DNA from 2 places in the Micromonospora sp. ATLC20 genome. Region 2 is predicted to be linked to the other one. Evidence: riboswitches for the same ligand, from Rfam matches in the RefSeq annotation. Region 2 holds a riboswitch; the other holds the start of a gene.

Region 1 (6,362 bases), on a different contig from region 2:
CCGGTCCGGGGAAGGGGAGTGGGCTCAGCAGCCCTGGCGGCGGCTGTAGATCTGGTGGCGCTGACCGGCCCATCCGATGTAGCCGACCGCCTCGACGCAGTAGTTCGCCGTGCCGGTGACGGCGACCGGGCCGGCGTAATAGCTGAAGTCACCGGAATTGGTGTCCGCGCCGCCCGACCGGGTGCAGTGCGCGCCCTCGCCCGACCGCTCCGCGCAGCGGTAGATCTGCACGAAGGTCGGCGCCGACTTCCCGTACGCCGCGCCGCGGTGGTAGAAGCAGGCGCTGTTGGTGCCGCCGTTGCTGCTGTTGTAGTAGATCACCAGTTCACCGAGCCCGGACGACTGCACCTGGCTGTAGGTGATGGTCCCCGAGCAGGAGCCGGCCGCGTGGGCGGCGGGGGCGCCGACAGTCAGGCCGGCCGCGACGGTCACCAGCGCGGTCAGCGCCGAAAGCATGCGTCTCATGAACTACCCAATCCACAGTCGACTGTTCCGGAGTGGATCTTAATCAACCGGTGACCTTCACGGTGGCCCCAATCCATAGGCAACCACCTATTGACAAACAATATTAACAATTGGACCCTGCCGAGAGAGCGCTCTCCCGTCCCCCTGTCTCCAGCGAGGTGTCGCCATGCGTCTCCGAAGAAGGCTGCTCGCCGCCGCGTCCGCCCTGCTCGCCGGGCTCACCGGCGCCGTCGTCGCCACGCCCGCCCAGGCGGTCGGACCGGCGTTGCTACCGGTCACCGTCACCAACACCACCGGCCGCAGCGACCCGGTCTACCTCTACGTCATCGGCGTCCAGCTGTCCTCCGGCCGGCTCGGCTACGTCACCTCCGGCGGTGCCTTCGTGCCGTGGACCGGCGGGCAGATCCCGCCGTCACCCGCGCCGGACGTCTCCATACCGGGCCCCGGCAACGGCGGCAGCACCACGATCCAGTTCCCCCGCGGCTTCTCCGGCCGGGCCTACTTCTCCCTCGGGCAGAAGCTGACGTTCTTCCTCACCCCGGACGGACTGGTGCAGCCCGCGCCCTGGGCGGCCGGTGACGCGAACCGCGACATCCTGTTCGACTGGAGCGAGTTCACCTACAACGACTCCGGGCTGTGGCTCAACAGCTCCCAGGTCGACATGTTCGCCATCCCGCACGCGGTCACCGTGACCGGCGCCAACGGCGTCACCAAGCGCACCGGCGACGTGGTGGCCAACGGACGCAACGCGGTCATCGACGGGATCCGGGCGCAGCCGGGCTGGGCCGGCACCGTCCACACCCGCTCCGACGGGACCGTGCTGCGCGTCCTGGCTCCGGGCAAGGCGGCCGGGGCCGGTCTGCTCAGCACCACGTACCTGGACTCGTACATCGCGTCCGCGTGGAACGCGTACACCACGAAGACCCTGACCGTGGCGCCCTTCGCCGACCAGCCGGCCATCCGGTACTACGGCCGTACCTCGGGCAACACCATGACCTTCACCAACGGCAGCGGCCAGGTCGTCGCCTCCTTCAACCGGCCCTCCTCGGCCAGCGTCTGGGGCTGCGACGGCGACCTGCCCGCGCCGAACGACCAGGTGGTCGGCCCGATCTCGCGTACGCTCTGCGCCGCCCTCAACCGCGGCACACTCGGCACCATCGACACCCAGCCCAGCACGAACGCCGCCGACTTCTACCGCAGCAACCCCACCAACCAGTACGCCCGACTGATCCACGCCAACATGACCGACGGCCGGGCGTACGCGTTCGCCTTCGACGACGTCGGCGGATTCGAGTCGCTGGTGCACGACGGCGACCCCCGTTCGGCCGGACTGATCCTCAGCCCGTTCACCGGCGGTGGCGGCGGCACCCCGGCCACCGGGGTGCCAGTGGTCAGCAACTGGAACAACAAGTGCATCGACGTGCCGAGCTCCAACTTCGTCGACCGCGCGCCGCTGCAGATGTGGAACTGCAACAACACCAACGCGCAGAAGTGGACGTTCAGCGGCACGGCGCTCAAGAGCCAGAACAACAAGTGCATGGACATCGACGCCGGGTCCACCGCGAACGGGGCGACGGTGCAGCTCTACACCTGCAACGGCACCGGCGCGCAGCAGTTCACCCTGAACGCGGCCGGAGACCTGGTCAACCTCCAGGCTGGCAAGTGCGTCGACATCAAGGACTGGAACGGCAACGACGGCGCGAGGCTCCAGCTCTGGGACTGCGGGGGCACGGCCAACCAGAAGTGGCGCAAGGGCTGACCGGCCCTGCGACGGGGGCGGGGGCCGACCGCGAGTCGCTCCCGCCACCCGCCAGCGCGACGGACGACGCGCGTCAAGCACCGGGCGAGCCGGCGGAGGCCGTTGTCCCAACGGGACGCCGGCCTCCGCGACCGGGCTTGGGCCCCGCGACGGCTCGCCGTCCCGCAGGACGGACGCGCCGACCACGTCGGCTCACCGCCCCATACGATAGACAACGGTGCTGGTTCGCCGCGCCCGTGACGGGTATGGCGTCGTAAGAGGGAACCCGGTGTGAGTCCGGGACTGCCCCGCAGCGGTGAGTGGGAACGACAGCCGTCATCGAAGCACTGGACCGTGAGGTCTGGGAAGCGACGGCCAGTAGGTGACCGGGTGGATCCGGTCGCGCCCGCGAGTCCGAAGACCTGCCCGCACCGCGCGCACCGTCCGGTGTGCGCCGCCGACGGTCGCTCGGGACGGCCGGTGCGGAAGCCGGTACGCCGCCTGTACCCCTTCCCTCCCCGCCCCGATCGGCCTCGTGTGCTTCGAGGGAAGGGATCTCCATGAGTACCGCATTCGGTCAGAGCACCGTGCTGGGCTATCCGCGTATCGGGGGCAACCGGCAACTCAAGAAGGCCGTCGAGGCCTACTGGGCGGGCCGGATCGACGCCGAGGAGTTGGCGGCGACCTCTGCCGCGCTACGGGCGAAGGTCTGGCGGACGCTGCGCGACGCGCGCCTGGACGCGATCCCGTCCAACACGTTCTCCTACTATGACCACGTGCTGGACACGGCCGTCGCCGTCGGCGCGATCCCGCACCGGTTCGCCCGTCTCGGCCTCGGCGATCTCGGCACCTACTTCGCCATGGCCCGGGGCGTCGATGCCGAGCCGGCGCTCGAACTGACGAAGTGGTTCGACACCAACTACCACTATCTGGTTCCCGAGATCGGCTCCGACACCGCCTTCGCGGCGAATCCCGACAAGGCGCTGCGCGAGTACCGTGAGGCCCGCGAGCTGGGAATCGACAGCCGGCCGGTGCTGGTCGGGCCGGCCACATTCCTGCTGCTGGCCAAGCCCACCGAGGCGCGCGGCGAACCGTTCGACCGGTTGACCGACCTGGTCGACGTGTACGCCGACATCCTGCGATCCCTCGCCGCGGCGGGCGTGCGATGGGTGCAGCTGGATGAACCCGCCTACGTCGCCGACCGGAGCGCCGCCGAGATCGACGCGCTGCGGGAGGCGTACACCCGGCTCGGCGCGGTGGAACAGCGGCCGGCGATCTTCGTCGCCACCTATTTCGGCGAGCTCGGTGACGCGCTGCCCGCCCTGCTCGACACGCCGGTCGAAGCGGTCGGCGTGGATCTGGTGGCCGGGCCCGGCAACCTGCGGCGGCTGGCCGGTGCGGGACCGCTGCGCGGCAAGACGATCGTGGCCGGCCTCGTCGACGGCCGCAACGTCTGGCGTACCGACCTGCGCGCCGCCGTGGCGGCTGGTGCCGCCGTCACCGCCCTCGCCGACCACGTCGCCGTGTCCACCTCGTGCTCGCTGCTGCACGTGCCGGAGGACCTGTCCGCCGAGGCCGCTCTCGACCCGGCGTTGGTTCAGCGGCTCGCCTTCGCCCGGCAGAAGGTCGATGAGGTCGTTCGGCTCGGCCGCGCGCTGCGCAACGGCACCACGTCCCTGCCCGAGCCGCTGCCGCCCACCCCCGCCGCATGGCGCGACGACACCGTACGCGGCCGGCTCGCCGCACTGCGCGCCACAGATCGGCAGCGCGGCGCGTACCCGGAGCGAGCGGCGGCACAGCAGGCCCGGCTGAATCTGCCGCCCTTGCCGACCACGACCATCGGATCGTTCCCGCAGACCGACGAGCTGCGCCGCGCGCGTGCCGAGCATCGAGCCGGCCGCCTCGACGACACCGCCTACACCCGGCGTATGCGCGCCGAGGTCGAGCACGTCGTCCGGCTTCAGGAGCGGCTGGGTCTGGACGTGCTCGTGCACGGCGAGCCGGAACGAAACGACATGGTCCAGTACTTCGGCGAGCAGCTGGACGGGTTCGCCGCCACCGAACACGGCTGGGTCCAGTCCTACGGCTCCCGATACGTGCGTCCGCCCGTCATCTACGGCGACGTGGCACGCAGGGCGCCGATGACCGTCAACTGGTCCACCTACGCGCAGTCGCTGACCGACCGGCCGGTCAAGGGCATGCTCACCGGCCCGGTCACGATCCTGGCCTGGTCGTTCGTCCGCAGCGACCAGCCACTGGCAGACACCGCGGACCAGGTCGCGCTCGCGCTGCGCGACGAGTGCCGTGATCTCGAGGCAGCCGGTGTCCGGGTCATCCAGGTCGACGAGCCGGCGCTGCGTGAGACGCTGCCACTGCGCAGGGCGGACCAGAAGGCGTACCTGGACTGGGCAGTCGGGGCGTTCCGCCTGGCCACCTGCGGAGTCGCCGACGACACCCAGATCCACACCCACCTGTGCTACTCGGAGTTCGGGGAGGTGATCACGTCCATCGACGCCCTCGACGCCGACGTCACAAGCATCGAGGCATCCCGCTCCCGGATGGAGGTCCTCGACGACCTCGCCGCGATCGGATACCGCCGGGGTGTGGGGCCCGGCGTCTGGGACATCCACTCACCCCGGGTGCCGTCCCACGACGAGGTCGTCGGCGCGCTGCGCCGGGCCGTGGCCGCGGTGCCGGCCGAGCGGCTGTGGGTGAACCCCGACTGCGGCCTCAAGACGCGCGGCTATCCCGAGGTCGAGGCGTCCCTCCAGCACCTGGTCGCCGCCGCGGTCGAGCTGCGCGGACGCTGAGTCGGCGGGCCGGGCGGAACGCCGCGCCGTTCCGCCCGGCCCGGACCCGGTTCAGCCCTTGACAGACCGTGCCCCGAGCGCCGAGGCTGCATGAAGTGATGTGTGTCGATGTGCGGGGGGCATGATGCGACGCAGGATCTTCGCGCTGGCTACAGCCGCCGCGGTCGTCGTCGGCGGGGCCACGACGATGGTGCTGCGGCCGGCCTACGCCGCGACGGCATGCACGGTGGACTACACGATCACCCGGGAGTGGTCCAGCGGCTTCTGGGCCGAGCTCACCGTCACCAACCTGGGCTCTCCCGTCACCGACTGGTGGCTGCGGTTCCGGCAGGCGGGCGGTCAAACGATCACCATGGGCCTCGATCGGCTGCCGGACGGATACACGCTCGGCAGTGGCGAGATGTACCCGATGACCACGCTCCGTCCGCCGGCAGGCTCCACGCTGCCGACCGGCGCCTCGGTGACTGTGCGGTTCGGCGGCAACTACCAGGGTGCCGACCCCGAACCGACCGACTGGGTGTTGAACGGCCAGTCGTGCGACGCGGACGTCGCCGACCCGACCGGCTCGTCGCCGCCGCCGGCCTCGGGGAGCCCGCGGCCCAGCCCACTGCCTGGCGGGCCGTCGGTGGCGCTCACCTCGCCCCTGCCCAACGACTTCTTCGCCGCGCCGGGCGTCATCCCGATCCGTGCGGAGGCCGCGGCGGCGCCCGGCCGGCGAATCGAGCGGGTCGAGTTCCGCGAGCGCGGCACGCTGCTCGCCGTGGACACCACCGCGCCGTACGCGTTCGACTGGCGTGGCGTGCCGCCGAACAGCGGCACCCGGCTCACCGCCACCGCCTACGACAGCAGCGGCGCCCAGGCCACCGCCGAGGTCCGCGGCATCCGGGTACTCCCGCCGCAGGCACCCGGCGCCGCACCCGCGCTGAAGGCGTTCGGCAACCGCATCCTCACCGTCACCGCGGATCCGAGGCCGTACCGGCCACGCGGAATCATCCGGTCGGCCGCGCCCGGCGAGTGCGCATGGGGACCGATCCGCTGGGACGGCCCGGTCGACGACGCGTCAGTGGGCGCGCTGCGGGCCCGCGGCGTCAACGCGGTGCGGGTCGTGCTGAGCGACGCCTGCTACGTCTACACCGGCAGCCCCACGGACAGGCAGAACCGGGTCGGCTACCTCGACGAGGCGGCCCGGTACGTCGACCGGCTCGTCCGGGCCGGCATCACACCCGTCGTGTCGCTGCGCCAGAGCGACATCCTCGTCACCCGCTCCTTCTGGAACGCGGCGGCGGAGGTGTTCGGCGACGACAACGCGGTGGTCTTCGACGCCTCGCCGTACGACTTCCCGGCGGCCG
Region 2 (6,362 bases):
CCGCCGCCGCGCTGTTCACGTTCGCCGCCGCGCCCGGCGGCCGGAAGCTGGCGGCGTTCCTGCTCACCTTCGCCGCCGCCGTCACGCTGCACACCTGCTGGGACACGTTCGGCACCCAGCCCGCGTACGTGTTCATCGGCGCCGTGTCGCTGGGCTGGGTGCTGCTCCGCCTGCACCTGGACCGCGAGCGGCCGGCCCCGTCCGGGACGCCGGTCGTGCCGGCATCCCGGGAGACGGCCGCGCATCCCGGCTGAGCCGGGCGGCCGGCCGTCCGGCTCAGCCCGGCCGTCAGCCGACGGCCAGCCGGACGCCGAGCGCGACGAAGGCGACAGCGCAGAGCCGGTCGACGCGCCGCGACCAGCGGCTGTCGCCCCACCGCCCGGCGAACCGTCCGGCGCCCACGCCGAGCGCCAGGTCCACGGCGAGCTGCACCGCGACGAACAGCGCCCCGAGCAGCACCAGCTGCGCCGCCACCGGGCCCGCCTCGGGCCGGACGAACTGCGGCAGGAACGCCACGCTGAACAGGATCATCTTCGGGTTGAGCAGGTTCGTCAGCAGTCCGCGCCGGAACGCCCGCCCGGCGCCGCCGTCCGGCCGGTCCGCACGCGCGCCGGGCCGGCCCGTGCCGCGCAACGCCCGCAGGCCCAGCACGATCAGGTACGCCGCACCGGCCCACCGGATCGCGGTGAACAGCACCGGGGACGCGGCGATGACGGTGGCGAGCCCGGCCACCACGGCGGCGACGTGCACCGCCTCCCCGGCGGCGACCCCGAGCGCGGCCACCGCGCCCGCCCGGGCGCCGTACCGGGTGGCGTTGGCGAGCACGAACATCATGTCCGGCCCCGGGGTGAGCATGAGCACCACGATCGCGGCCAGGTAACCGGCGAGCGTGGCGGCCGACAGTCCGAGCACCGCTCAGCCCTCCCCGGCGCCGTCGAGCAGCGCCCGGCGCAGCGCCAGCCGGTGCTCGCGCCGGATCTGCGCCTCCCGGTAGCGCCGCCGGTCGCCGTCGGTCTCGGTGTGCAGCGGCGGCACCGGCCGGGGCTGCCCGTCGTCGTCCACCGCCACCATCACCAGGTGCGCGGTCGCCACGTCCACCGGCGGCACCGCGCGGTCCCACCGGTCCGCGCTGACCTTCACCGCCACCTCCATCGAGCTGCGGCCGGCCCAGGTGATCCGGGCGTCCACGTGCACTACGTCCCCGACGCGTACCGCGCGCAGGAACGCGGTCTCGTCGATGGCGGCGGTGACGGCCGGTCCGTCGGAGTGGCGGGCGGCGACCACCCCGGCGACCGAGTCGATCAGGTTGAGGATGCGCCCGCCGTGGACCGTGCCCATCAGGTTGGTGTGGTGCTGGTCCATGATCTGCGACAGGGTCAGGTGCGAGGCCGACGGTGGTCGGCCGGTGAGCGTGATGGTGTCGGGCACTGTGCGGTTCCGTCCTCGCAGAAGCGGACCGCCGACCGGCCGGGGCGTGCACGTCGAGGACACGCCGACGGCCCTGCCTACGGCGTGTCACCCGCCCGACCCACCCGCGAGGTCGACGGCGGCGCGCACCGGTGGTACGCGCGACGCGGGCAGGTCTTCGGACTCGCGGGCGTGACACGAGGTCGCCTACTGGCCGTCGCTTCCCAGGCCGTGGCCCAGTGCTGTTGACGGCTGTCGTTCCCACTCACCGCTGCGGGGCAGTCCCGGACTCTCACCGGGTTCCCTCTTAGGGGCGTGTTTCACAAGAACTGGCCGGCCGCCGCCTGGACTCCGCCTCGGCTCGACCGCCCTTATGAAACACGCCCCGCGACACCCGGCCGTCGCCGACCGGGTGAACCAGCGCTTCCCGCAGCGTAGCCCAGCGTCCGAGGCCGACGGCACAGGTGTCAGGCCGGCGCCGATCCCGTCACAGCGGCAAGCGGCGCCGCGCCGAACGACACCGCGAACCGCTTGCACCAGATCGACACGCTGCGCAGACCGTCCAGGTCCACCGACGCCGGGATGTCGTACGCCTGGTCGCCGATGTTGCCCTTGAGCCGGCCCAGCTCGACCCAGCGGCCGTCGTCGAACACCTGCCAGCCGGCCCGGCCGGGCAGCACCTTCCGGTCGGTGAGCCACACCCGCAGGTCGGGCCCGTCCGAGGTGTCCAGTCCGCGCAGGAGCAGCTGACGACGGCCGTCGGCGAGGCGGACGAGCTGCGCCCGGCCGGCCGTGTCGTGCTCGTGGGTGACGAAGTCACCGGCGGCGAGCACCACGTCGGCGGGCGGCGCGCTGGTCGGCGACGGGCCGGTCGTGCCGGAAGCCGGTGAGCCGGTCGTGCCGGCCGGCTGCGGCTCCGCCACAGTGGGCAGCGTCTCGCGTACCTCGCGGTCGGTCACCAGCCGCCACGGCTGGAACAGGTACAGGCTCACCCCGAGGCCGGTGACGGCCACGACGGCGAGCACCGACAACACCACACGTCTTCTGCCCATGCCCCGACGGTAGGCGCGGACCCGGCGGAAAGATCTTTCCGTCCGCATACGGCCCGACCGCGGGCCGCCGCGCCGGGACGCCGATGGGTAGCGTCTGCCGCATGGGGCGCTACGTGCTCGTCGTCGACGACGACCGGACGGTGAGCGACGTCGTACGGCGCTATCTGGAGCAGGACGGTTGCCGGGTCCGGCTGTCCTTCGACGGGCCGGACGCGCTCGCTGCGGCCGAGGAGGAGCCGCCCGACCTGGTGGTCCTCGACCTGATGATGCCGGGCCTCGACGGCATCGAGGTGTGCCGGCGGCTGCGGCGCCGGCTGCCCGGCCTGCCGGTCGTCATGCTCACCGCGCTCGGGGACGAGGCCGACCGGGTCGCCGGGCTGGAGGTCGGCGCGGACGACTACGTGACCAAGCCGTTCTCGCCGCGCGAACTCGTGCTGCGCATCAGGTCGGTGCTCCGGCGCGCGGCCCCGCAGGATCGGGGACCGACAGGGCTGCTGCGCGACGGCGACCTCACCGCGGACACCGGCCGCCGCGTCGCCGAGCGCGGCGGGCAGCAGCTGTCGCTGACCGTACGGGAGTTCGACCTGCTCGCGTTCCTGCTGGCGCACCCCGGACGCGCCTGGTCACGGGCCGAGCTGCTGGACCGCGTGTGGGGCTGGCGGTTCGGCGACCAGTCCACAGTCACCGTCCACGTCCGGCGGCTGCGGGAGAAGATCGAGGACCACCCGGCGCAGCCGCGCCGCATCGTCACCGTGTGGGGCGTCGGTTACCGGTACGAGCCGTCGGAGGCGTCCCGGTGAACGAACTGATGGTCATCGGGCTCTACGCCCTGCTCGCCGGCGCTGCCGTCGGCGCGCTCGGCGTCGGCGCGCTGCGGCTGGTGCGCCACCGGTCGATCCTCGCGCACATCGCGGTGCTGCTCGCGGTCACCATCGCCTCGGTGACGGCGGGCGTCACCGCCGTCGCCCAGGCCATGTTCCTGTCCGCGCACGACCTCCAGGTCGTCCTCGTCACTGTCGCCGCGTCCGCGGCGCTCAGCCTGGCCGTCGGGGTGGCGTTCGCCCGCCGCCTCGCCCAGGCGGCGGTCTGGGCCGACCAGGCCCGGCAGCGGGAACGGCAGCTGGAGGCCGGCCGCCGCGAGCTGGTCGCGTGGGTCTCCCACGACCTGCGTACGCCGCTCGCAGGGCTGCGGGCGATGGCGGAGGCGCTGGAGGACCGGGTGGTCGACGAGCCGGCGGCGGTGGCCGAGTACCACCGCCGGATCAGGGTCGAGACGGACCGGATGACACGCCTTGTCGACGACCTGTTCGAGCTGTCCCGGATCACCGCCGGTGCGCTGCGGCCCGCCCTGTCCCCGGTGCCGCTCGGCGACGTGGTCTCCGACGCGATCGCCGCCACCGCGCCGCTGGCCGCCGACCGGCGGGTGCGGGTGCTCGCCCCGGAGACCGGCTGGCCGACCGTCCGGGCCGCCGAGGCCGAACTCGCCCGCGTCGTGACGAACCTGCTCGTCAACTCGGTGCGGTACACGCCACCGGACGGCACTGTGCGCATCGACGCCGGCCGGGACGATGACGACGCGTGGCTCGCCGTCTCCGACACCTGCGGCGGCATTCCCGAGGCGGACCTGCCCCGGGTGTTCGACGTGGCGTTCCGGGGCACCCGGGCCCGTACCCCCGCACCGGCCGGCGGCGCCGAGTCGCCGGCGGCCGGCGGCGGGCTGGGTCTGGCGATCGTGCGCGGACTGGTCGAGGCGCACGGCGGGCGGGTGCACGCGCACAACGTGACCGGCGGGTGCCGGTTCGTGGTCCGCCTGCCGGCGGTCTGACCACCCGCCCGGCTCGCCGGGCGACCCGGCCACCGCGCAGGCGGGTGAGGCGGCCCGGTCAGGCGGCGTCCGGGGGACCGGTCTCCACCAGGCGTCCGTCCGCCAGGCGCAGCCAGCGGCCCACGTCGATCGCGGCGAGGAACCGCTCGTCGTGGCTGACCACCAGCAACGCGCCCCGGTAGGCGTGCAGCGCGCTCTCCAACTGGCCGACGCTGACCAGGTCGAGGTTGTTCGTCGGCTCGTCGAGCAGCAGGAGATGCGGGGCCGGTTCGGCGCCCAGCACGCACGCGAGCGTGGCGCGCAGCCGCTCCCCGCCGGAGAGCACACCGACCGGAAGGTGCGCGCGCGGGCCGCGGAACAGGAAGCGGGCCAGCAGGTTCATCCGCTGCGCGTCCGGGGCCTGCGGCGCGAACGTGGCCAGGTTCTCCGCCACGGTACGGTCCAGATCCAGCAGGTCCAGCCGCTGCGACAGGTACGCGATCCGGCCGTCCGCGCGGGTGATCCGGCCGCTCTCGGGCTCCAGGTCGCCGTCGATCAGCCGCAGCAGCGTGGACTTGCCCGCGCCGTTGTCGCCGAGCAGGGCGATCCGTTCCGGACCGCGGATCGTCAGGTCGACCCCGTCGGCAGCGAACAGCGACCGCTCGCCGTGCCGGACCTGCACCCCTTCGGCGGTCAGCAGCGTACGTCCGGCCGGCACGGTGGTGGCGGGCAGCTCCACCGTGATCGTCTTCTCGTTGCGCAGCGCCCGCTCGGCCTCGTCCAGCCGTGCCCGGGCGTCGTCGACCCGCCCGGAGTGCATCTCGTTCGCCTTGCCCGCTGCCACCTGCGCGTCCCGCTTCAAGCCGCCGGCGACGATCCTCGCCAGACCCGCGCTCTTCAGGTTCCGGGAGGCGTTGCCGGCTCGCCGGGCCGCCCGTTCGCGGGCCTCCTGCAACTCCCGCTTCTCCCGCTTGAGGTCCTGTTCGGCGCTGCGGACGTTCTTCTCCGCCACCTCCTGCGCGGCCCGCACGGCCGCCTCGTACGAGGTGAAGTCGCCGCCGTGGAAGCGCATCTCACCGCGGTCTAGTTCGGCGATGCGGTCCATCCGGTCCAGCAGCGCCCGGTCGTGACTGACCAGCAGCAGGCAGCCGTGCCACTGTTCCAGCACGTCGTAGAGGCGGTGCCGGGCGCCCAGGTCGAGGTTGTTGGTCGGCTCGTCGAGCAGCAGCACCTCGGGCTGCTTGAGCAGTTGCGCCGCCAGACCGAGGGAGACCACCTGCCCGCCGCTGAGCGTGCCCAGGCGCCTGTCGAAGGCGAGGTCGCCGAGGCCGAGACGGTCGAGTTGCGCGCGCGTGCGTTCCTCGACGTCCCAGTCGGCGCCGATCGTGGTGAAGTGCTTCTCGTCGGCGTCGCCGGCCTCGATGGCGTGCAGCGCCGCGATCAGCGGGGCGATCTCCAGGACCTCGGCCACTGTGAGGTCGGCGGCCAGCGGCAGGCTCTGCGGGAGGTAGCCCAGCACGCCGTCGACGGTCACCGACCCGGCGGCCGGGCGGTACTCGCCGGCGATCAGCTTGAGCAGCGTGCTCTTGCCGGCGCCGTTCGGCGCGACCAGACCGGTCCGGCCACCGCCGAGGGTGAAGGAGAGGTTCTGGAAGACCGGGGTGTCGTCCGGCCAGGAGAAGGTCAGGTTCGAGCAGACGACGAAGGAATCGGACATCAGGAAGACGACCTCGAAGATGAGGGCGGGCGGACCTCAGCCGCCCGGCGGGGGACACGGTCTCGGGGTACGACGGAACGACCACGGCGCTCGCCTGCGGTCGGTCACATGTCCGGTCTCACCCGGAGATGTCGTCGTCACCCGCCATGTCTGGTCTCCCTGCCTGCCTGATCGCCACTGGATCACTTCGGTCCACCGTAGCACCGGCGGTGGTCGCCAGGCGGTCCTGGAGACGGGCGTGCCGGAACTGGTAGACCGGCCCCACCGTGCGCAGCACCGACCGGCGGTGCGCGTCGTCGAGGAATCGGAGCAGCCGCAGCGGCGCCACCCCGGTACGGCGCAGCTCGACGATGACGAGCAGGGCGCGCCAGGTCTGCGAGGA

What was found. A riboswitch is a leader RNA that binds a small molecule or an ion and turns the genes downstream of it on or off. The one in region 2 is predicted to bind cobalamin.
Region 1: it holds a riboswitch for cobalamin, as region 2 does, so the genes downstream of both, metE (5-methyltetrahydropteroyltriglutamate--homocysteine S-methyltransferase) here and AC2CHG_RS06135 (acyl-CoA thioesterase) in region 2, are expected to answer to the same signal.

What each region holds. Positions count from the first base shown of each region.
Region 1 is NZ_JBXUOV010000014.1:48,925-55,286, reverse strand. Features, by position in the region: gene AC2CHG_RS05660 (hypothetical protein) at 25-465, opposite strand; gene AC2CHG_RS05655 (beta-1,3-glucanase family protein) at 632-2,224, shown strand; cobalamin riboswitch at 2,429-2,647, shown strand; gene metE (5-methyltetrahydropteroyltriglutamate--homocysteine S-methyltransferase) at 2,764-5,013, shown strand; gene AC2CHG_RS05645 (cellulose binding domain-containing protein) at 5,135-6,362, shown strand, end outside.
Region 2 is NZ_JBXUOV010000016.1:41,295-47,656, forward strand. Features, by position in the region: gene AC2CHG_RS06125 (PrsW family glutamic-type intramembrane protease) at 1-254, shown strand, start outside; gene AC2CHG_RS06130 (LysE family translocator) at 289-912, opposite strand; gene AC2CHG_RS06135 (acyl-CoA thioesterase) at 916-1,428, opposite strand; cobalamin riboswitch at 1,560-1,764, opposite strand; gene AC2CHG_RS06140 (DM13 domain-containing protein) at 1,875-2,459, opposite strand; gene AC2CHG_RS06145 (response regulator transcription factor) at 2,561-3,259, shown strand; gene AC2CHG_RS06150 (sensor histidine kinase) at 3,268-4,284, shown strand; gene AC2CHG_RS06155 (ABC-F family ATP-binding cassette domain-containing protein) at 4,343-5,980, opposite strand; gene AC2CHG_RS06160 (hypothetical protein) at 6,099-6,362, opposite strand, start outside.